3 regions of the Streptomyces durmitorensis genome follow, and region 3 is predicted to be linked to each of the others. Evidence: riboswitches for the same ligand, from Rfam matches in the RefSeq annotation. Region 3 holds a riboswitch; each other region holds the start of a gene.
The links. A riboswitch is a leader RNA that binds a small molecule or an ion and turns the genes downstream of it on or off. The one in region 3 is predicted to bind cyclic di-AMP.
Positions count from the first base shown of each region.

Region 1: another riboswitch for cyclic di-AMP. It lies ahead of M4V62_RS25065 (transglycosylase family protein); the one in region 3 lies ahead of M4V62_RS41600 (transglycosylase SLT domain-containing protein).
Region 2: another riboswitch for cyclic di-AMP. It lies ahead of M4V62_RS04925 (C40 family peptidase); the one in region 3 lies ahead of M4V62_RS41600 (transglycosylase SLT domain-containing protein).

Region 1 covers NZ_CP097289.1:5,580,697-5,588,050, forward strand. Annotated here, with positions in the region: gene M4V62_RS25055 (cytochrome P450 family protein) at 1-1,006, shown strand, start outside; gene M4V62_RS25060 (LysM peptidoglycan-binding domain-containing protein) at 1,143-2,135, shown strand; cyclic di-AMP (ydaO/yuaA leader) riboswitch at 2,317-2,508, shown strand; gene M4V62_RS25065 (transglycosylase family protein) at 2,512-3,222, shown strand; gene eno (phosphopyruvate hydratase) at 3,489-4,781, shown strand; gene M4V62_RS25075 (FtsB family cell division protein) at 4,891-5,373, shown strand; gene M4V62_RS25080 (DUF501 domain-containing protein) at 5,445-5,966, shown strand; gene M4V62_RS25085 (Ppx/GppA phosphatase family protein) at 6,031-6,957, shown strand.
Region 2 covers NZ_CP097289.1:1,033,761-1,041,114, reverse strand. Annotated here, with positions in the region: gene M4V62_RS04950 (helix-turn-helix domain-containing protein) at 1-812, opposite strand, end outside; gene M4V62_RS04945 (ATP-binding protein) at 1,083-1,544, shown strand; gene M4V62_RS04940 (LysR family transcriptional regulator) at 1,533-2,444, opposite strand; gene M4V62_RS04935 (LysE family translocator) at 2,574-3,203, shown strand; gene M4V62_RS04930 (DUF6328 family protein) at 3,181-3,741, opposite strand; gene M4V62_RS04925 (C40 family peptidase) at 3,910-4,383, opposite strand; cyclic di-AMP (ydaO/yuaA leader) riboswitch at 4,387-4,550, opposite strand; gene M4V62_RS04920 (hypothetical protein) at 4,915-5,223, opposite strand; gene M4V62_RS04915 (ATP-dependent Clp protease proteolytic subunit) at 5,231-5,866, opposite strand; gene M4V62_RS04910 (amidase) at 6,230-7,354, shown strand, end outside.
Region 3 covers NZ_CP097289.1:9,396,573-9,403,926, reverse strand. Annotated here, with positions in the region: gene M4V62_RS41635 (FadR/GntR family transcriptional regulator) at 1-51, opposite strand, end outside; gene M4V62_RS41630 (haloalkane dehalogenase) at 154-1,026, opposite strand; gene M4V62_RS41625 (pyridoxamine 5'-phosphate oxidase family protein) at 1,154-1,555, opposite strand; gene M4V62_RS41620 (NAD(P)-dependent oxidoreductase) at 1,552-2,244, opposite strand; gene M4V62_RS41615 (TetR/AcrR family transcriptional regulator) at 2,320-2,958, shown strand; gene M4V62_RS41610 (DUF5670 family protein) at 3,140-3,310, opposite strand; gene M4V62_RS41605 (CsbD family protein) at 3,493-3,666, shown strand; cyclic di-AMP (ydaO/yuaA leader) riboswitch at 4,159-4,323, shown strand; gene M4V62_RS41600 (transglycosylase SLT domain-containing protein) at 4,327-5,067, shown strand; gene M4V62_RS41595 (ADP-ribosylation family protein) at 5,064-6,050, opposite strand; gene M4V62_RS41590 (ribonuclease J) at 6,111-7,354, opposite strand, start outside.

The sequences.
Region 1 (7,354 bases), 3.8 Mb from region 3:
CCTGCTCAACATCGACCCGCCGGACCACACCCGCCTGCGCCGCCTCGTCTCCAAGGCCTTCACGCCCCGCCGTATCGCCGAATTCGCGCCCCGCGTCCAGGAGTTGACCGACCGGCTCATCGACCAGTTCGCGGAGAAGGGGGAAGCCGACCTCATCCACGACTTCGCCTTCCCCCTCCCCATCTACGCCATCTGCGACCTGCTCGGCGTGCCCCGCGAGGACCAGGACGACTTCCGTGACTGGGCGGGGATGATGATCCGCCACGGCGGAGGGCCCAGGGGCGGTGTCGCCCGGTCGGTGAAGAAGATGCGCGGGTACCTCGCCGAGCTGATCCACCGCAAGCGCCTCGAACCCGGCGACGACCTCATCTCCGGGCTCATCCGCGCCTCGGACCACGGTGAGCACCTCACCGAGAACGAGGCCGCCGCGATGGCCTTCATCCTTCTCTTCGCCGGGTTCGAGACCACCGTCAATCTCATCGGCAACGGCACCTACGCCCTCCTCACCCACCCCGAGCAGCGCGAGCGGCTCCAGGGCTCCCTCAGGGACGGCGACACCGGCCTCCTGGAGACCGGTCTTGAGGAGCTCCTCCGCTTCGACGGTCCCGTCGAACTCGCCACGTGGCGGTTCGCCACCGAGCCGCTGACCATCGGAGGGGAGGACATCGCCGCCGGCGACCCCGTCCTCGTCGTCCTCGCCGCCGCCGATCGTGACCCCGAACGCTTCGACCGGCCGGACACGCTCGACCTCTCCCGGCGCGACAACCAACACCTCGGCTACGGCCATGGCATTCATTACTGTCTCGGTGCGCCGCTCGCCCGGCTCGAAGGGCAGGCCGCCCTCGCGACTCTTCTGCGGCGCCTCCCTGACCTGCGACTCGCGGTGGAACCTGGTGATTTGAGATGGCGCGGCGGGCTCATCATGCGCGGACTCCGCACGCTGCCCGTGGAGTTCACACCCGCACAGCAGAGCAAAGATTCGACCCCGGAAACGACGTTTAGCTGACGGACCGTCAAGACTGTGACTTTCACGTGATCTCCGCTGCATCGACTTGTGACAAGCGTTCGACTGCCGCTACGTTCACCGACGACTCGGCATCCCGTGCCGCAGTCGTCGCTCCAGTCACGCGAAAGGCAACCGCATGATCTCCGGCAATGGTCGTCACCGACGCCCCCGCCAGGCCCCGGCCCTGATCGTCGCGGCAGGAGTCGCAGGATCGGCCATCGCCATCCCGCTGCTCGGCGCCACCAGTGCGAGCGCGGCGGACACCGCCACGTGGGACAAGCTCGCGGAGTGCGAGAGCGGCGGATCCTGGAGCGCGGACGCCGGCAACGGCTACTACGGCGGGCTCCAGCTCTCGCAGCAGGTCTGGGAGGAGTACGGCGGCCTCGACTTCGCGCCGAGCGCCGACCAGGCCAGCCGTTCGCAGCAGATCTCCGTCGCCGAGAAGGTTCTTGACGACCAGGGGATCAGCGCCTGGCCCAGCTGCGCGCCGATCGCCGGTCTCACCCAGGACGGCGCCGCCGCCGACGTCGACCCCGGCGCCCCGATCACCACGGTGCCGTCGGACGAGCCGTCGGAGTCGACCGAGCCCGGTGACGGTGAGTCGGCCGAGACGGGCGAGCCGAGTGCGTCGCCGAGCGAGTCGGCCGATCCCTCGGACGACACCAAGTCTTCGGACAAGCCCTCGGCGAAGCCTTCCGAGAAGCCCGACGCCGACGACGAGACGCGAGACAAGAATCACGACGAGTCGGGTGAGCCGGGCAAGTCGGGTGAGTCGGATGAGTCCGGCGACTCGGGCAAGTCCGGTCAGAACGACGAGGCTTCACCCGCCCCCGGCACCCCCGCCGGTGAGGGTGAGGGCCGCCACCGCGGCGGCAGCGCGGACGACAAGGCCTCCGACGGCGCCACCCGCGAGGGTTCGGGCCGGCACGCGTCCCGTGGCGACGAGCGTCAGAAGGACGGCTCCGACGGGACGTACACGGTCCGCTCCGGAGACAGCCTCTGGGGCATCGCGGACGACCTCGACGTGAAGGGCGGGTGGGCCGAGCTGTACGAGGAGAACGAGAAGTCGGTCGGCTCCGACCCCGATCTCATCCTTCCCGGTCAGAGCCTCGATTTGGGCGAAAAGTAGGGGTAGTTGGCGAGTCGCTTTGCGCTTGATGTCCCAATTGGCGCAAGTGAGAGATGGGTCTCAGAAGCCCTGATCGTCTTTGAGTTTCGGCCGATCGCATGTCTACGGTCGTGACCGCTCGCCACAGCGGGCCCCGCCGGTCGGTACGCCGAGTCCTGCCAACGGCCGTTCGGGAACAGTCGTCGCGTAAGCGCCGTAGGCAGGAGCGGGGGAACCAAGGTTTCCGCCGGGCCCGGCCGTTCAGCATCGCGAGAGCGATGCGAAGAGACGGACGGGAACGGCTAGGGGTTAAGCCGCGCTCAGGAAGCGCGGCCGGGCAACTTCATCGGCCCGAACCCGACAGCTCACCTCGCAGGCGTCGGTGAGGGGATCACTCATGCTGTTTTCCAGCAAGGGCAAGCACCGCCGCCCGTCCAAGGCCACCCGTGTCGCCACGCTCGCCGGCGTCACCGGTGTAGCGGTCGCCGCCCCGCTGATGGCGGCCGGCTCGGCCTCCGCCGCGACCAACTCCGAGTGGGACGCCGTCGCCCAGTGCGAGTCGGGCGGCAACTGGTCCATCAACACCGGCAACGGCTACACGGGCGGACTGCAGTTCTCGTCCTCCACCTGGGCCGCGTACGGCGGTACGAAGTACGCGCCCACCGCCGACAAGGCCTCCAAGGCCCAGCAGATCGAGATCGGCGAGAAGGTCCTCGCGGGTCAGGGCAAGGGTGCCTGGCCGAGCTGCGGCGTCGGCCTCTCGGGCGCCTCCAACGAGGGTGGCGGTGCGCAGGAGAGCGCCCCGCAGCAGACCCAGCCCCAGGAGCAGCCGAAGAGCCAGCCCAGCGCCCAGACCGAGCAGCCGCAGCAGGCCGCTCCGAAGGCCGAGGCCCCCAAGACCGAGTCCAAGAAGACCGTCGAGACCCCGACCGGCAAGAAGGTCAAGAAGGGCGACGGCGAGTACAAGGTCAAGAAGGGTGACACCCTCTCCAAGATCGCCGAGGCGAAGGACGTCAAGGGCGGCTGGCACAAGGTGTACAAGCTCAACGGCGACATCATCGACAACGCCGACATGATCTACCCGGGCCAGCAGCTCCACCTCAGCTAAGCGCTGAGAGCTGAGCGGCGGCGCTTCGGCGGAGGCGCCGCCCGCCCACCCCCGTCCCCACGGGTCCACCCCGTCCCGGTGCGCGTATCCCCCGTACGCACCGGGGCGGGGTTCTTTTTTGTCCGCACCGCTTTGTTCCGTTCGGAAACTTTTTGCTCTCGGTTTGTCCACAGGACGGTCGCTCGGCTGGCTGTTGCCCGGGAGCCGGTTAGGCTCGTGTCCGCGAGGCCAACGCCCCGCGTACCCGCGTCACATCCCAGAAGGAGATGCTCGTGCCGTCCATCGACGTCGTCGTAGCCCGGGAAATCCTGGACTCCCGAGGCAACCCCACGGTCGAGGTCGAGGTCGGCCTCGACGACGGCAGCACGGGTCGTGCCGCCGTTCCGTCCGGTGCTTCCACCGGTGCTTTCGAGGCCATCGAACTCCGTGACGGTGACCCCAACCGTTACCAGGGCAAGGGCGTGGAGAAGGCCGTCCTCGCCGTCATCGAGCAGATCGGCCCGGAGCTCGTCGGGTACGACGCGACCGAGCAGCGCCTGATCGACCAGGCGATGTTCGACCTCGACGCCACCGACAACAAGGGCTCGCTCGGCGCCAACGCCATCCTCGGCGTCTCGCTCGCCGTCGCGCACGCCGCGTCGGAGGCCTCCGACCTCCCGCTCTTCCGCTACCTCGGCGGCCCGAACGCGCACCTGCTGCCCGTTCCGATGATGAACATCCTGAACGGCGGGTCGCACGCCGACTCGAACGTCGACATCCAGGAGTTCATGATCGCGCCGATCGGCGCCGAGTCGTTCTCCGAGGCCCTGCGCTGGGGCACCGAGGTCTACCACACGCTGAAGAAGGTCCTGAAGGACAAGGGCCTCTCCACCGGCCTGGGCGACGAGGGCGGCTTCGCCCCGAACCTGGACTCCAACCGCGCCGCGCTCGACCTCATCCTCGAGGCCATCAAGCAGGCCGGTTACGTCCCCGGCGAGCAGGTCGCGCTCGCGCTCGACGTCGCCGCGTCCGAGTTCTACAAGGACGGCAAGTACGAGTTCGAGGGCAAGTCCCGCTCGGCCGCCGAGATGACCGAGTACTACGAGGAGCTCGTCGCCGCGTACCCGCTCGTCTCCATCGAGGACCCGCTGTTCGAGGACGACTGGGCCGGCTGGAACGTCATCACCGAGAAGCTCGGCGAGAAGGTCCAGCTCGTGGGCGACGACCTGTTCGTCACCAACCCGGAGCGCCTGGCCCGTGGCATCGAGGAGAAGTCGGCCAACGCCCTCCTGGTGAAGGTCAACCAGATCGGTTCGCTGACCGAGACCCTCGACGCCGTCGAGATGGCCCAGCGCAGCGGCTTCAAGTGCATGATGTCGCACCGCTCCGGTGAGACCGAGGACGTCACCATCGCCGACCTCGCCGTCGCCACCAACTGCGGCCAGATCAAGACCGGCGCCCCGGCCCGCTCCGAGCGCGTCGCCAAGTACAACCAGCTGCTCCGCATCGAGGAGATCCTCGACGACGCGGCCGTCTACGCCGGTCGCAGCGCCTTCCCGCGGTTCCGCTTTGCGGACTAATAGGCACAGCAAGGGCTGAGCCGTAGCCACGCTGTAGTTACGTACGTCCCCGTACTCGGTCCCGTACCGTGTGCGGGGACGTACGCGCGTGTGAACGGGAGGCGGGGACATGGCCGTGAAGGACCGGGACCGGTTCTCCACCGCGACCAGGCTGCGGCTGCTCGGCGAACAGACCGCGGAGCGTGTCTACCGCTCCCAGACCAAGCGCCAGGCCCGCCGCTCCCGGCTCACGGGACGCGCCGCGCTCCTGGCGCTCGTGCTCTGCTCGCTGGTCGTCGCGCTCGCCTACCCGATAAGGCAGTACGTCTCCCAGCGCGCGGAGATCGCCGATCAGCGCAAGGAGCAGGCCGAGCGCCGCGAGAACGTCGAGAAGCTGCGGGACGAGAAGGCCCGCTGGCGGGACGACGAGTACGCGGAGCAGCGCATCCGGGACCGGCTGCACTATGTGATGCCGGGCGAGACCGGCTTCACGGTGGTCGACCCCGAGGCGGCGAAGAAGCAGCACACCGACCAGGGGGCGGCCGCCAGGCCCTGGTACTCGAACGTCTGGGACGGCGTCGACAAGGCCGACCGCCCGGACGACGACGACTGAGCGACATCAGAACCTCTGACATCCGAGTCCGAGCCCCACAGAACTTCTACGGAACCGATCGAAAGACAGGCATGGAAACGCCCCCGCCGACCACCCCGCGCACCGAGCCCACCGACGCCGACGTCGAGGCCTTCAAGCAGCAGCTCGGCCGCCCGCCGCGCGGCCTGCGGGCCATCGCCCACCGCTGCCCGTGCGGGCAGCCGGACGTCGTCGAGACGGCGCCGCGCCTTCCGGACGGGACGCCGTTCCCGACGACGTACTACCTGACGTGCCCCCGCGCGGCCTCCGCGATCGGCACGCTGGAGGCGAACGGCGTCATGAAGGAGATGACCGAGCGCCTCGCGACGGACCCGGAGCTCGCCGCCGCGTACCGCGCGGCGCACGAGGACTACATCGCGCGCCGCGACGCGATCGAGGTCCTGGAGGGCTTCCCGAGTGCGGGCGGCATGCCGGACCGCGTGAAGTGCCTGCACGTCCTGGTCGGCCACTCCCTGGCCGCGGGCCCCGGAGTGAACCCCCTGGGCGACGAGGCGATCGCGATGCTCCCGGAGTGGTGGCGCAAGGGCGCGTGCGTGTCCCTGCCGGAGGAGTAGGTCGGCGTCCTCGTTGCCGAGCTGCCGAGCTGCCGAGTACCGATTCAACTGAGGAGCCCCCAGAGTGACCCGCGTAGCTGCCATCGACTGCGGCACGAACTCGATCCGCCTGCTCGTGGCAGACGCGGACCCGCAGACAGGCGAACTCGTCGACCTGGACCGCAGGATGACCATCGTCCGCCTCGGCCAAGGCGTCGACAAGACGGGCCGTCTGGCTCCGGAGGCCCTGGAACGCACCTTCGCGGCCTGCCGCGAGTACGCCGAGGTCATCAAGTCCCACGGCGCCGAACGCCTCCGCTTCGTGGCGACCTCCGCCTCCCGTGACGCCGAGAACCGCGACGACTTCGTACGCGGCGTCCTGGACATCCTCGGCGTCGAGCCGGAGGTCATCAGCGGTGACCAGGAGGCCGAGTTCTCCTTCACGGGCGCGACGAAGGAGCTGGCGGGCAGCGACCACCTCGCCAAGCCCTACCTCGTCGTGGACATCGGCGGCGGCTCCACGGAGTTCGTCGTCGGCGAGGACCACGTCCGTGCCGCCCGCTCCGTCGACATCGGCTGCGTGCGCCTCACGGAGCGGCACATCCGCACCGACCCGCCCGCTCCCGCCGAACTGGACGCCGTACGCGCCGACATCGAGGCCGCGCTCGACCTCGCGGAGGAGACCGTGCCGATCCGCGAGGCGCGGACCCTGGTCGGCCTCGCGGGCTCGGTGACCACCGTGTCCGCCGTCGCGCTCGGCCTCGACGCGTACGACTCCGAGGCGATCCACCACTCCCGTGTCTCGTACGAGCGGGTCAGCGAGATCGTCGGACGCCTGAGCCGGGCCACGCACGACGAGCGCGCCGCGATCCCGGTGATGCATCCGGGGCGCGTGGACGTCATCGTCTCGGGCGCGCTCGTGCTTCTTTCGATCATGGAAAGGACCGGGGCCCGGGAGGTCGTCGTCAGCGAGCACGACATCCTCGACGGCATCGGCTGGTCGATCGCCTGAGCGCGTCATGTAGCGTCTGAGCGGCCGTCGAGGGGGTCGAAAGGCCCCGCGGCGACACGCCGTCGGGAAACTTCGTGAAGTTCTTCACAAGGAAATCGGCTCGGTTGGACGATGTTCAGGGGTTCCGGACCCCTAAAAGTGATCCCAGAGGGCCTCGCGACCCGCGATGGTGAAGGTTCGCGAGTGGGCCCGGAGCGTGGGCCGGGGGAGTGGTTCACTGGGCCCCGGAGGCCAGAGCGGCAGCTCACAAGGGGTGCACAACGTCTCGGGTCATCCCGTGGTTCCCCTGGGGCGTCATGACCTGCGTCACGTGGGCGGCGAAGTGTAGCAGAGGGCCTACCCATGCTTGTGAAGGGGCGCACGAGCGACCCCCCTCGGGCGGGTGGATACTCGATGG
Region 2 (7,354 bases), 8.4 Mb from region 3:
GAAAGTGCTTTTCCTTGAAGGGAGTTGAAGGCATCCGTGTATGCCTGGAGGTCTTCTCTCCGTTCGAGGTAGAGGCTACTCGTCAAGTGGTCTAGAACAACCACATCCAGATCAGCAATGTTCGGAAAGGAGAAGATAACGAAAGATCCGATGAGGCCCACGTGCTCTCCGGCGGCGAACGGCAACACCTGAAGTCGTACATGGGGCAACTGTGCGGCTTCCAGTAACCGTTTCAACTGACCCGCGAGCACATGATTCCCGCCCACCGGCCGGTGCAGCACCGCCTCGTCCAGGATCACGCTCAGTCGCAGCGGCGGAGCCGCGCGCAGCACGTCCTGACGCGCCAGACGCACCTCGACCAGCGTGTCCACCTGTTCCTCCGGCAGTCCGTCAAGGGCGGCCCGCGTCACCGCACGCGCGTAGTCCGGCGTCTGCAGCAGGCCGGGCACGACGGTGGTCTCCAGGGTGCGCATCCGACAGGCCTGTGACTCCAGGCTGATGAAGTCGCGGTAGGCGGGCGGCAGCAGCTCGCGGTAGGCGTGCCACCAGTGGCGGCGTCCGCCGTCGTCGTCCGAGCCCGCCAGCGCCACCAGCAACTGGCGCAGTCGGGGGTCCCGCACCTCGTACGCCTCGAGCAGCAGGCGTACGTCGGCCGCCTTGACGCTGCTACGCCCCGTCTCGATCCGGCTCACCTTCGACTGATGCCAGCCGACCCGGTCCGCCGCCTGGCCACTGGTGAGCCCGGCGTGCGTGCGCAGTGCACGCAGTTCGGCGCCGAGTTTCCTTCGGCGCACCGCGGGACCGTACCGCATGTCCGTCTCCTTTCGGACGGAGCCTCCTTTTTCGGCCTCACTCCGCCCTCTTCCCGGCGACAGTAGAGGAAGCGTCGGCCTGCCGCCCAAATACGGTCTCTCGTAGCAGAGTTCACCGCTTCGAGCGACAGATATATGCACATCTTGGTGGATGGCCACCTCTGAGCACCCCAAGAGTGGCAGGCTGGCGCGAAGCACCATTCCGGGACTGTCCTCGTGCCTTCCGCTACGAGTCGGAGCCGAGCCCCGGTGGGAAAGGGACACGTCGCCATGGCAGACCTTCAGGAAGCATCCGTCACCCTGCCGAGCGCTCCTGCCTCGGTCTCCGCGGCCCGGAAGTTCGTCTCGAACATCCTCGGCGAGTGGGGCCTGCCAGGTGATACCGAAGTGGCCGACACGGTCCGGCTCATCGTCTCCGAACTCGCCACGAACGCCGTCCAGCACACCCGGGGCGAGTCACCCACCTTCACGGTGGACATCGAGCTGGACCGGGAGGAGCAGCTGCGCATCGGCGTCACCGACAGCCACCCCCGCTACCCCAAGCGGCTGCCCGCAGCCGTCCAGCAGGACAACGGCCGAGGCCTGGTGATCATCCGCTGGCTGACCATGGAGTGTGGCGGCAGGCTCTCGGTCACGCCCACCCCCGAGGGCGGCAAGACGGTCTGGATCGCGCTGCCGTGGACCGCGCCGGTCCGCGGCGGGACAGCGGCCTCCTCGCCCTCACCCCGGTGAGCGTCCGAAGGCGCCACGGAGCAGGGCCCTGAAGGTGTCCGCCGCGGGGTGCGACTCGTCGGTGCGGTGGACGACCGAGATCGTGCGGCGCAGATCCCCCGGCTCCAGGGGCCTGACCCCCACCGGGGTGGCCGCCGTCCTCGCCACCATCTCCGGTACGACGGCGACGCCGAGCCCGGCGCTGACCAGCGCGCACACCAGCGCGTATCCCGGAGTCTCGACCAGGACCGCAGGTGTCGCCCCGGCCCGGAAGAGCGCGGACTCCACGCCCTGGCGTGGCGGATGCGTCGGCGCCATGCTGATCAGCGGCTGTCCGGCGAGTTCGGTCAGGGGCAGCCGCGACGACGCGCTCGCCAGCGCGTGGCCGGGCGAGGTCACCAGGACCAGCTCCTCGACCAGGATCGGCTCCGCGGTCACGGACGCGGGCAGCGCCACCGGATCCGCGGGCTCGTACGTGTGCGTGAGCGCCAGGTCGACATGGCCCGCCGCCACGGCCGCGACACCGAGCGGCGGTTCATAGCCCCGTACCGTCAGATCGACGTCCGGATGGGCGCGGCGGAACGCGGTCAGCGCGGGCGGCACCAGATGGATCCCGGCGGTGGTGAAGGTCCCCACGCGCAGCCTGCCGCCGGACAGGCCCGCCAGCTGGGCCAGTTCGTGCCGGGCCTGCTCCATCTCGTCAAGGACCCGGCGCGCCCGCGCGAGCAGCAGCTCGCCCGCGCCGGTCAGCCGCGCCCCGCGGTGGTGCCGGACCAGGAGCGCGGTGCCCGCCTCCCGTTCGAGCTTGGCCAGCTGCTGGGAGAGGGCGGGCACGGTGTATCCGAGGCGCTCGGCCGCGCGAGTGATCGACCCGGCCTCGGAGACCGCCACCAGTGCGGCGAGCCGCGTCGGGTCGTACATGGTGTCTCCCGGTGCAGGAGCCGACGGGCGGTGGGGCTGTCCGGCGGCGTGGGGCTAAACGCCTGCTTAAGGCAGACCCAGGATATTCCACATACCCGCTGAAGGCAGAAGAACGGCAGGCTGGCGGCCATGGACGCTCAACTGGTCGCCTTCACCGGCGTCGCCGCGGGCATGGTCGCCATGCCGGGCGCCGACTTCGCCGTCGTGGTGCGCAACTCCCTCGCCTCCCGCCGCGCCGGGGTCACCTGCGCGATCGGTGTCGCGGGCGGGCTCCTGGTGCACACGGCGCTCGCGGTGGCCGGGGTCGCCGCGGTCCTCACGGCGGTTCCCACGCTGTTCCGGGCGCTCCAGGTCCTCGGCGGTGCCTATGTGCTGTACCTCGGGTATCGCGCGCTGCGGTCGGCGGCGCGGCCCCTGGCGAGTTTCGGGGTGCCGGACGGCGCGGAACAGCCGGCGGCCGGGGGCAGCCTGCGGCAGGGCTTTTTCACCAACGCCCTCAACCCCAAGGCGCCCATCACCTTCCTCAGCGTCCTTCCCCAGTTCGTGCCCGCGGGCAGCCCCGCGATGCCGAGGACACTGCTGCTCGCGTCGATCATCGTGGCGCTTGCCCTGGTGTGGTTCCCGGTCGTCGCGCTCCTGGTGGACCGTCTTGGCCGCCGGCTGCGCAGGCCGCGTACGGCCCGCGCGATCGAGGGCGGCACGGGCGTCGCGCTGAGCGTCCTCGGCCTGGTGCTCCTCACCGAGGCCCTGATGGCCTGACGTCGTCCGACGCGCCGGTGTCCGATTCCGGGTCCCGGCCCTTGCCCGCGCCGCGCAGCAGAACGGGCAGCAGGCCCCACAGGCCCGCGCACACCACCAGCGTGCCCGCGCTCGCGATGATCCCGCCGGTGCGGCCCACGGCCACGTCCACGACCAGGAGCACGGAACCGGCGAGCGCGAACACCAGGACCGCCATGCCGATGCCGGCGAGACGGGACGAGACCCGCACGATCCGCGGCTTGGAGTGCTGCCCGAACAGCGACCTGTGCACGGCGGCCGGCGCCGTGAACAGCGCGGCGGACAGGACCGCGAGCAGCAGCGTGGTCACGTACGTGGTGCGCTGCACCGTGTCGAGCGAGGGAAAGCGCTCGGTGAAGGCGAGCGTCAGCAGGAACGCGAAGAGGATCTGCACGCCGGCCTGTGTGACGCGCAGTTCCTGGAGGATCTCGGAGAAATTGCGGTCGGCGCGTTCGAGTGTCGTCTCGTTGCGGGCGTCGGAGGACTCGCCCGAGGAGCGGGAACCGTTGTTTTCGGACATGGCGACCGAGTATCCGCGTCGACGTGCTCCACGCCCGGCGGGCGCGCCGAACGGAGGGCCGGTCGAGCGGAGGGCCGGTCGAGCGGAGGGCCGGTCGAGCGGCGGCAGCGGCCGTGAGGCCGCCGCCGCCCTCCGACAGGTCTGCGGTCGACGGTCGGTGACGGGCTGTCAGCGCACCCGGCCGTACGAGACGCTCTTCGTCCAGATCTTCTCGAGGCGCACGACGGTCCCCCTCTTGGGCGCGTGCCAGATCTTGCCCTTCCCGGCGTAGATGCCGACGTGGTAGACGCTCCGCCCGGAGTGGAAGAAGACCAGGTCGCCGCGGGAGCGCTTCGACGCCGAGACGTGGCGGGTCTTGTTGTACTGCTGCGCGGCGGTGCGCGGCAGCTTCTTGCCCGTGCGCTTGAACGAGTAGAGCGTCAGGCCCGAGCAGTCGAACCGGTTCGGCCCCGCGGCCCCGTATCCGTACGGAGAGCCCTTCTTGGAGGCAGCGATCTTGAGCGCTTTGGTCCCGTGTGTCGCGGCCTCGGCTTCCGACGTGAGCCCTGGGGCCACGAGGGTGCCGCCTACGACGGCGAGCGTGAGGGCCGATACGGAACCGGCCCTGGTGAGCAGCGACGGAACATGATTCAGCGCGGTCATGCGCAACCCTTCGTCAACCGCCTGTGAAGGATGACCTGTCGGATTCGGGCTGGCGAAGTTGCCCGGCCGCGCTGTGCGGCTTCACCCCAAGGGTCGGCGTCCGGACCTTCCGGACCGACCCGTCATGCCTGGGTCCTCCACTCCTGCCGATGCACCGATGTCGACCGGTCATCCGGGCGGCGGCAGGACTCGGCGTCCGCCCGGACCGCCCCGCCGCTGTGGCGGGGGCTTGTCGTCGGAAGGGATCTTGACCCGTCAAGGGGTCGAATTCCGAGCCGAAACGGTGTTTTGTGAGGCTCCTCACGGCTGAACCGTTCGGGTGGACAAGGTCGGATTCGAGATCGGGCCGGGCACTCCGACGATCGTTCGACCAGCACCGGAACGAGTAATTCCGGCACTCGCGTACACATCTGACGCAACCGAAGACGTCTCAAATAACGACGATCGTCTACGCCGAACGAGGTAGCCCGTTTGGTTCGTTTGAGACCGGCCCCGGACGGTTCGGGCTCGGGATGCCGGGGTGACGGGTGCTCAGGACGCCGACGGAGGCGGCACGGTGACTCGTTCCGCACGACGCTCCCCGTCGAGCACACGCAGCGCTCGGGCCAACGTCGGCGCACACACGGCGCTCTCGCCCCGCTGGTGCATCAGCGTGAGCGCCTCCCGCAGGGCGGTCGCGCTGCCGACCAGGGCCTGGGCGGCGCGCAGTCCGCCGTAGGTGTCCGAGGCGCGGGCGGGGTTGATCCGGCCCACCAGATCGACCACTTCGAGATACCGGTCGATCAACTCGCCCTCGGCGCGGGTGAGTGCGGGCAGCGGAGGAAGTTCGGGTGGCAGCATCGGCTGATCACCGCGCGTCCGGGGCGCGGAGGGACGACTTACGGCTCGCGATGATCCGGTCCACCAGGCCGTAGTCGACGGCCTCGGGGGCGCTGAGGATCTTGTCCCGCTCGATGTCGGCCGCGATGCGCTCCGGGCTCTGGCCCGTGTGGTGGACCAGCAGCCTCTCCAGTGCGGCACGGGTGCGCAGGAGTTCGTCGGCCTGGATCGCCAAGTCGGTTGCCTGGCCGTGGATCGGCTCGGTGATCGAGGGCTGGTGGATCAGCACGCGGGCGCCGGGCAGCGCGCACCGCTTGCCGGGGGTGCCCGCGGCAAGGAGGACGGCTGCCGCCGACGCCGCCTGGCCGAGGCAGGTCGTCTCCACGTCGCAGGTGACGAACTGGATCGTGTCGTAGATCGCCGTCATGGCACTGAAGGAGCCGCCGGGGGAGTTGATGTAGAGCGCGATGTCGCGGTCCGGTGCCGCGTGTTCGAGGTGCATGAACTGCGCCATCACGTCGTTGGCCGAGGTGTCGTCGATCGGGGTGCCCAGGAAGACGATGCGCTCCTCCAGCAGCTTCGCGTACGGATCGAGGGTCCGCTGCCCCGCGCTGGTGCGCTCGGTGAACTCGGGCAGGACATGGCGGGCGAAGGGTCGGTTCATGGCGCGTCTCTCCTCTGCCGGGGTCGGCTGCTCCCCGAGGCTTCCTGAAGGCTTCCTGTAAAAAATGTACAGGACGTACGTAACGTCGTCTGGGGAGCATGTTCGCGTGATCCGCCGCAGTCAACAGCTGCGACGTGTTTCAGCCGCTCGCTGAAAGCGGGGGCCGCGGCGCGCGCGACCGGATGGCCGACGCGGTGACGTGGGCATACTCCGCCTCGTCGCGACCTCAGCCGCGAGCCGTCAGCCGCCCCGACCCGTCTCCCGCCGCCCCGAAGCCGTTCGAGCCGAAAGCGTCGTATGAGTCCTGAAGCCCACCGAGCCCACCGAGCCCGCCGAGTCCCTGAAGACCTTGGCGCGCAGCAAGTGCCCGAAGCCGCCGAGCTCGTCCGGCTCACCGCCCGCGAACTCGCCGCCAGGATCCGCACCCGCGAGCTGTCCGCACGCGAGGTCGTCCAGGCGCACCTGAACCGGATCGAGCAGGTCAACGGCGCCGTGAACGCCGTGGTGACCCTGACGGCCGAGCGCGCGCTCGACGAGGCGCGCACCGCCGACGAGGAAACCGCGCGCGGCGCGCCGCTCGGCCCGCTGCACGGCCTGCCCGTCGCCCACAAGGACACCCACGACACCCGCGGCATCCGGACCACCTACGGCACACCGCTCCTCGCCGACAACGTCCCGGACCGCGACGAGCTGATCGTCGAGCGCATCCGCGCCGCCGGGGCGATCACCATCGGCAAGACCAACGTGCCCGAGTTCGCGGCCGGTTCACACACCTTCAACCCGGTCTTCGGGGCCACTCGCAACCCGTACGACCTCCGGCGGTCGGCGGGCGGCAGCAGCGGGGGAGCGGCGGCCGCGCTCGCGTGCGGCATGCACCCCCTGGCCGACGGCAGCGACATGGGCGGTTCGCTGCGCAACCCCGCGTCGTTCTGCAACGTGGTGGGCCTGCGCCCCTCGCCGGGCCGCGTGCCGAGCTGGCCGGACACCGCACCGTGGTCGACGATGGCCGTGCAGGGCCCGATGGCGCGCACGGTCGCCGACGCGGCGCTGCTCCTCTCCGTCGTCGCCGGACCCGACCCGCGCTCGCCGATCGCCCTGGAGACGCCGGGGAGCGCGTTCGGCGGGTCACTGGCACGGGATCTGACGGGTCTTCGGATCGCCTGGTCGCCGGACCTGGGCGGAGCGGTGCCGGTCGACCGCGAGGTCACCGACGTGCTCGCGCCCGCCGTCGCCGTCCTCGCCGACCTGGGGTGCGCGGTCGAGGAGGCGTGCCCCGATCTGTCCGGCGCCGACGAGGTGTTCAGGACCTTCCGCGCCTGGCAGTTCCACCTGGGGCTCGGGGCGCTCCTGGAGACCGACGGCGACCGGATGAAGCCCAGCCTGGTCCGCAACGTACGGCAGGGGAGCGCGCTCACCGGCATCGACCTGGAGCGGGCCACCGTGCTGCACGCCGAACTGTTCCACCGGGTGCGGGAGTTCTTCGAGCGG
Region 3 (7,354 bases):
ACGGCCCGGCTGCGTGGAACCCGGTGACGAGGAGGATGCGGACGGCTGCATGGTCGCAGCGTACAGCGGGGCCTTGCTCCCATCCCAGGTAGTGGTGATCTTGCCGAGGGGGGTGATCAGGCGGTTGAGCTGGGGTGGCGTGCCGGCGTGTCCCTATGTGCGCTCCAGGCCGTGGCGGGCGGCCCAGCCGTTGATCGCCGAGGCCAGCTCTTCGGGGCGGTCCTCCGGGGAGTGGTGGCCGGCGAGGCCGTGGCGGGAGACCTCCAGGCCCGCGATGTGTCCCTCGCACCAGGCGACGGCTCCCTGGTCGGTCATCGCGCCCGGTCCCGGTTCGAATGCGGCCAGCAGCTTGGGGACTTCGGGGCTGGCGGCCAGCCAGGCGTCGTAGCGTTCGATGCGGGCCACGACGTCGGCGGGTTCGGCGTCCAGCGGCATCATGCGGGTCCACGCCAGTACCGGGCGGCGGCTGTGCGGGGTCGGGAAGGGGCGGCGGTAGACATCCAGGTCCGCGGGGTCGAGCGGGGTGGCGAGCGTGTCCGGCAAGCCCTCGATGAACAGCGAATTCTCCAGGATCATCTCCTCGCCCACGCCGGGGGTGCGCAGAAGCGTGAACAACTCCCTTCCGGCCGAAGGGAATTCGTCACCGACCAGCGGTTTGACGATCGTCTCGGTGAACGCGATGCCACGGACGCGACCCGGGAGGCGTGCGGCGCGGTCGAAGGCGAGCGCGCCGCCCCAGTCGTGGCCGACGAGGACGGCCTCGGCAAGGCCGAGGGCGTCGAACCAGGCGTCGAGATGGCGGGCGTGGTCGTCGAAGGAGTAGGCGAGGTCGGGCTTACCGGATTCGCCCATGCCGATGAGGTCGGGAGCCAGGAGGCGGCGGCCGGGCGCGGCCACACCTGGCAGGACGTTCCGCCACAGGTGGGAGGAGGTGGGGTTGCCGTGGAGGAAGACGAACGGCAGCCCGTCGGGGTCGCCGGACTCCCGGTAGTGGAGGGTGGATCCAAGGACGGGGAGGGTGGGCATCGCGGGGTCACTTCGCTTTCAGGGCAGGGGTCGGAGGGAGGGGGTCAGACACGGGGAGTCAGGCGCAGGGAGTCCGGCGCGGGGAGTCAGGCGCAGGGAGTCCGGCGCAGGGAGTCCGGCGCAGGAGTCAGAGGTTGAGGCTCAGGGCGCGTTCGACGGTGATCTCGATGACGGCCAGGTCCGGCGGGGCGGGCGGGGCCGCGCGGTAGCGGACGGTGTAGCGGCGAACCGCTTCGGCCAGGCACACGGGATCGTCGGTCACGGCGGCCCGGCCTTCGAGGGTGAGCCACCGGAAACCGTCCGCCTGGCAGAGCGCGACACGGGCCATCGGGCCACCCGCCGTCACGTTGCGGGCCTTGCGGGCCCCCGCCCGCGTGGTCACCCGGGCCAGGCCTGCGGCAGCGTCGAAGGTGAAGCGAACGGGGGTGACGTGCGGTGTGCCGTCGGGGCGCAGGGTGGTGAGGGTGGCCGCGTGGGGGCGAGCGAGGAACGCCCGTGCGGTGGCCGGGAGTTCGGCTGCCCGGCTCACTTCTTCTTCACGCCTTCGTTCCAGATCAGCTTGGCGATGTTCGGCTTCACGGCCGTGGTGATCACACCCATGGCCCGGTGGACGTACTCCCGCTCCTCCAGCTCGCGCAGCATGCTCGCCGCGAGGTCGGTGCGTGCGGTGAAGACGCCGTCCGCGCTGGTGTCGGCCGTGTGGTAATCCGTGACGACGGAGTGCTCGAAGAGGCCCGACGGCCGGACGAGGGTCCAGTCGAGGTCGGTCTCCCGGATCACGGCTTCCATGCGGCGCATGTCCTCGTGGAGGGTGCGGCCGAGCCGTCGGTTCACCAGTGGGTCGAGCACGTGGTTGAAGAAGTGCGCGCCGGCGGGGCGCCAGTTCGGGTCGGCGATGCTGGAGCTGACGGCGAGCAGGCGCTTGATGCCGTGGCCCGCCATGGCCTCGGTGATGGCCTTGGCGCTCGCCGAGTACGTGGTGACGGCCTCCTTGCTGAATCGTGCGCCCAGCGCGGAGAGGACGGCATCCGTCCCGCCGATCGCGGCGTCGACGGCTGCCGGGTCGGTGGCGTCGGCGACGGCCACGGTGAGGGCGGGTCGCGGGGTGAGTGAGCCGGGGCGGCGGGTCACGGCGACGACCTCGTGGCCGGCGGCGATGGCTTGGTCGGTGAGGTGGCGGCCGGTCGGTCCGTTGGCGCCGACGACTGCGATGCGCATGGTGTCGGGACATCCCTTCGTGGGTTCCTGGAATGCCCTTGACTGTCCCGATCCGTGTGCGCAGGCTCAACGCTGATGAATAACGAAGCCTCTGCTCCAGCCCGCACGCGAGGCCGTCCCCGCGGCAATCCGCCGACCCGTGAGTCGATCGTCTCGGCCGCCCGTGCGCTGTTCTTGGAGCGCGGCTACCGGCGCACCACTCTGCGCGCGGTGGCAGGAGCCGCCGGAGTCGATCCGGCGCTGATCTCCTACCACTTCGGCTCGAAGAAGGGGCTGTTCGCGGATGTGATGCAGTTCCAGTGCGCCAACGCGCTGACGGTGGACCATGTCCTCGGCGGCGACCCGACCACCCTTCCCGAGCGTCTGATCGACGCGGTGACGGGGCTGTGGGAGGACGCCGATTTCCTGACGCTCACCGCCCAGGGCGACGAGGCCGCCGAGGTGATCCGTGAATACCTGGAACGCGAGTTGCTGGCCCGGCTTGTTGAATTTCTCGGCGGCCAGGACGCGACCGCCCGCGCCACCGCCGTGACGACGATCCTCGGCGGCCTGATCTACACCCGCTACCTCAACCCGCTCCCCACTCCCGCCAGCCTCACCCCGTCCGAGGCCCGCCATGTCCTCGCCCCGGCGCTGCGCGCGGCCCTGACCCCCAGGCCACGCACCGCGTCGCCCCGGGCCAACGGACGGCTGGGAGCACGGTCTTCGGCGTAGCGAGGGAGCGTGCCGGAAAACGGCGAAGGGGTGGGCCCGGCCGTCCCAGGCCGGGCCCACCCTCAGGCACGCACGCCACCGCCCGTGGCGCCGCGCCGCTCTGGGTTGGCGCACTCAGATGCGCGTCACCGCGTTGTCGCACTCAGGTGCGCGTCACCGTGTTGTCGCATTCAGGTGCGCGTCACCATCTGTACCAGCGGCCCTTGCGGCCGCCGCTTGCAGCGGGCCTGATCACGAAGCCGAGCAGCCACACCACCAGCAGGATGACCGCGACCCACCACAACGCCTTCAGCGCGAATCCCGCACCGAAGAGGAGCAGGGCCAGAAGAAGTACCACGATAAGGGGAACCATTGTTATCAACCTCCAGACGACCGTGTGCTCCCATCCCCGCCACGCAAACACACAAGATGCCTGTTTCCCGCATTGGTTGAAGGGATCCGATCCCGATCGCGGTCACGATGTTTGGCGGACAGCTGAGCGGCCAGACGTACCGACAGCACATGACGTCGATGCCAAGGGAGCGTGAGCGGACCATGACCGCCAACGAGAAGGCCAAGGCGAAGACCGAACAGGCCGGCGGCGCAGCCGCGCAGGCCATCGGACGCGCGGTGGGCAATGAAAGCCTCACCGCCAAGGGTCACGCCCTGCAGATGAAGGGCGACGCGCGCGAGGCCAAGGAAAAGACCAAGGACATCGGCAAGCATTAACACCTGTGCCACTGCACGCCGTTGGGGCGGCCCCTCCTTGGGGCCGCCCCAACGGCGTTTGGCCAAACGGAAATAGACCACGGAAGCGACGGCCGATCACCACCCGCCCATGAACCGCCGTCGGCCCCCACCTGGGGCGATCAGGATGTCATTGATGGCGATACGCCCGCTTTTGGCACGAAGAGCAGCATCCGCAATATGTCCATCTTTGAGTTAGAAAGCCACTCCTTTATGCCATTGACGGAGTATATGCAGGTGTCCCCAATTCAGTGAAACGGGTCACACCGGCGGCCGCGCCAGCGGGAGCCGGTGAGCACATTTCCGTTCCACGCAAAGAAAGTTGGGGTTTTCGATCAAAGAGGGCAACAGGCTCCGGTCACCGGCGGCCGGAGCCTCGCACATTTCTATTTGAATTCTGGCCTTGTTCTGTCCGGTCTTTCTCGCCTAACGTCACCGTCAATCCGGATGGAACGCCGAATCCTGCCGCTGTCCGGAAACCCTCCACCCACTCACATACGCCCGGCAGGAGCGGGGGACCCAGGTAAGCCGCCGATCCGGATTCCGGAACGGCTCGGGGTGAAGTCGCCTTTGCAGTGCGACCGGACACCTCCCGTCCGAACCCGACAGCTCACCTCGTAGGCGACGGAGAGGAAATTCGTCATGCCTGCAAAGGGAAAGCACCGCCGTCCCAAGTCCAGCTCGCTCACCCGGGGTATCGCCGCCGCAGGGACGGGCGGGGCCGTGCTCGTTCTCCCGGTGCTCGGCGCGACCACCGCCGGCGCGGCGGAGGCGGCCGCGGCCGCCAAGCCCGCCGCGGCCCCGAAGACCTACGTCGTCGTCGCGGGCGACACCCTCTCCAAGATCGCCCGAGAGCACTCCGTGAGCGGCAGCTGGAAGAAGCTGTACGAGGACAACCGCAGCGCCCTCGGCGACGACCCGAAGCTGATTCGCCCCGGTGTCCGGCTCACCCTCGACAAGGAGGACTCGGGCAAGCCCTCCAAGGCATCCGGCGAGCGGGCGGACCGCTCCGAGCGCAAGGACGCGGTCGAGCCCGCAGCCGCCCCGGCGAAGAAGTCCTACGCCAACAACCTCGACGGCTGGATCAAGGAGTCGCTCGACATCATGGCCGAGCGCGGCATCCCCGGCTCCTACGAGGGCATCCACCGCAACGTCATGCGCGAGTCCTCCGGCAACCCGCTGGCCATCAACAACTGGGACTCCAACGCCACCGCCGGAACTCCCTCCAAGGGGCTCCTGCAGGTCATCGCCCCCACGTTCTCCGCGTACCACGTGCCCGGGACGTCGCTGGACAGCTTCGACCCGGTCGCCAACATCACCGCCGCCTGCAACTACGCGGCCGACCGGTACGGCTCGATCGACAACGTGAACGGCCCGTACTAGACCTGATCCCTGTTCGTCTCCAGGACGTCCACCTGCGGCAGAGAACGGTGCCGATGGTGGGCGTCCGCCGTCTGCGCGAGCCCGGGGCGGCCCAGCGCGCGATAGGCCGTGACGAGGAGTTCGTTCGCCAGCGCCTCGCGCTCCGGGTCGCCCGCGGAGGCCCAGTGCAGGTCGCGGCCCAGCAGAAGGGCCTCCGTCGGGTCGCCCGCCGAGCAGCGGCGGCGGGCTTCGTCCAGGGACTCCCCCAGAGCCTCGGCGTCGTCGAACATGCCGTACATGTACGTCGCGAACTTGTACTCGTCGGCCCCGTTGTGGGCAGGGCGGCCCAGCGCGGAATCGCCCGACGCGAGTGCGCCCGCGCCGTCGAGCGTGGTGATCCGGTCGGGGTCCACGGGCGGGACGGCCGTGTCGTACGCCCTGGAGTAGGCGAGGCCCGTCTCGGTGCGCTCACCCGTCTCGACGGCGGTCAGCGCATCGCGCAGCAGGCCCAGGCGCGAGCGCCGGGCCGACACCTCGTCGTCGTCCTGCACGTCGTCGTCGAGGTCGCGCCAGCAGCGTTCGAGGATCGCCCGCACCGCTTCGAGCGGGGTCTTGGCACGCGTGTCGATGCCGCCGCCGTCGTTGTTGTAGTAGGAGGCGACACCACTGCAGGTGCGGCCGTCGTCGAACCACAGGCCGTGGTGCAGACCGTCGGAGCCGCCGTGCAGGAAGGTCACGAACTCCGGCGGATCGCGGTAGTAGCGACCGTGCACCCGGACGTCGATGCCGTCCCTCGGCCGCAGACCCGGGTCCGCGAACAGGTCCAGGATGCCGACCGGGCTCACGTCCAGGTCCTGGAGCGCCCGCTCCCCGTCCGGGCCGAGAGATCCCAGGAACTCCCAGAACTGGAAGATCGATTCCGGCAGTTCGAGCCCCCAGTCCTGCCGGAACCGCTCTTCCACGGCGGCCCGGCCCGTGAGACCCCCGCCCTTCTCCCCGCTCATTGAACTCCCCCGCTCATGACGCTCGTACGGCCGACGACGACGGCCAAGAGTATGGCTCGCTCAGGCGTCGATGATGACCGGGATGATCAGGGGCCTGCGGCGGTGTGTGCGGTACGCCCAGTTCGCCACGGCCCGAGCGATGAGCTGCTCCAGCTGGTGGGCGTCGCCGACCCCTTCCTCGGCGGCGGTTGCCAGAGTCTTCTCGATCACCGGGATGACGGACTCGAAGGTGGTCTCGTCGTGGACGAAGCCGCGGGCCAGGAAATCGGGGGCCTCGGCGAGCGCGCCCGTGTCGGCATCGACGATGGCGACCACGGTGACGACGCCCTCCTCGGCCAGCGTGAGCCGGTCCTTCAGCGAGGCTTCGTTGACACCGCCGACGGTCATCCCGTCCACGTAGACGTAGCCCGCGGGCACCTTGCCGGTGATGGAGGCGCGGCCGTCGACGAGGTCGACGACGACGCCGTCCTCGGCGATGACGACACGGTCGGGGTCGACGCCGGTACGGATGGCGAGGTCGGCGTTGGCCTTCAGGTGCTTCCACTCGCCATGGACGGGCATGACGTTGCGGGGCTTGACGATGTTGTAGCAGTAGACGAGCTCACCCGCGCTGGCGTGCCCCGAGACGTGCACCTTGGCGTTGCCCTTGTGGACGACGTTCGCGCCCCAACGGGTCAGCCCGTTGATCACTCGGTAGATCGCCGTCTCGTTGCCGGGAATCAGGGAGCTTGCGAGGAGAACGGTGTCTCCCTTTCCGATGCGGATCACATGGTCGCGATTGGCCATCCGCGACAGCGCGGCCATCGGCTCGCCCTGGGATCCGGTGCACACCAGGGTGATCCGGTGGTCGGGGAGCTTCTCCAACTCCTTCATGCTGACGACCAGGCCCGAGGGAACGTTCAGATAGCCCAGGTCGCGGGCGATGCCCATGTTGCGGACCATCGAGCGGCCCACGAAGGCGACCTTGCGGCCGTGCTGGTGGGCGGCGTCGAGCACCTGCTGGATACGGTGCACATGGCTGGCGAAGCTGGAGACGATGACCCGCCGCGGCGCGGTGCGCAGGACCTGCTCGATCGCGGGGTTGAGCTCGCGCTCGGATGTGGTGAAGCCCGGCACCTCGGCATTGGTGGAGTCGGTGAGGAAGAGGTCTACGCCCTCCTCGCCGAGCCGCGCGAAGGCGCGCAGGTCGGTGATGCGGTCGTCGAGCGGGAACTGGTCCATCTTGAAGTCACCGGTGTGGAGCACCATCCCGGCACCCGTGCGGATGGCGACGGCGAGCCCGTCGGGGATGGAGTGGTTGACCG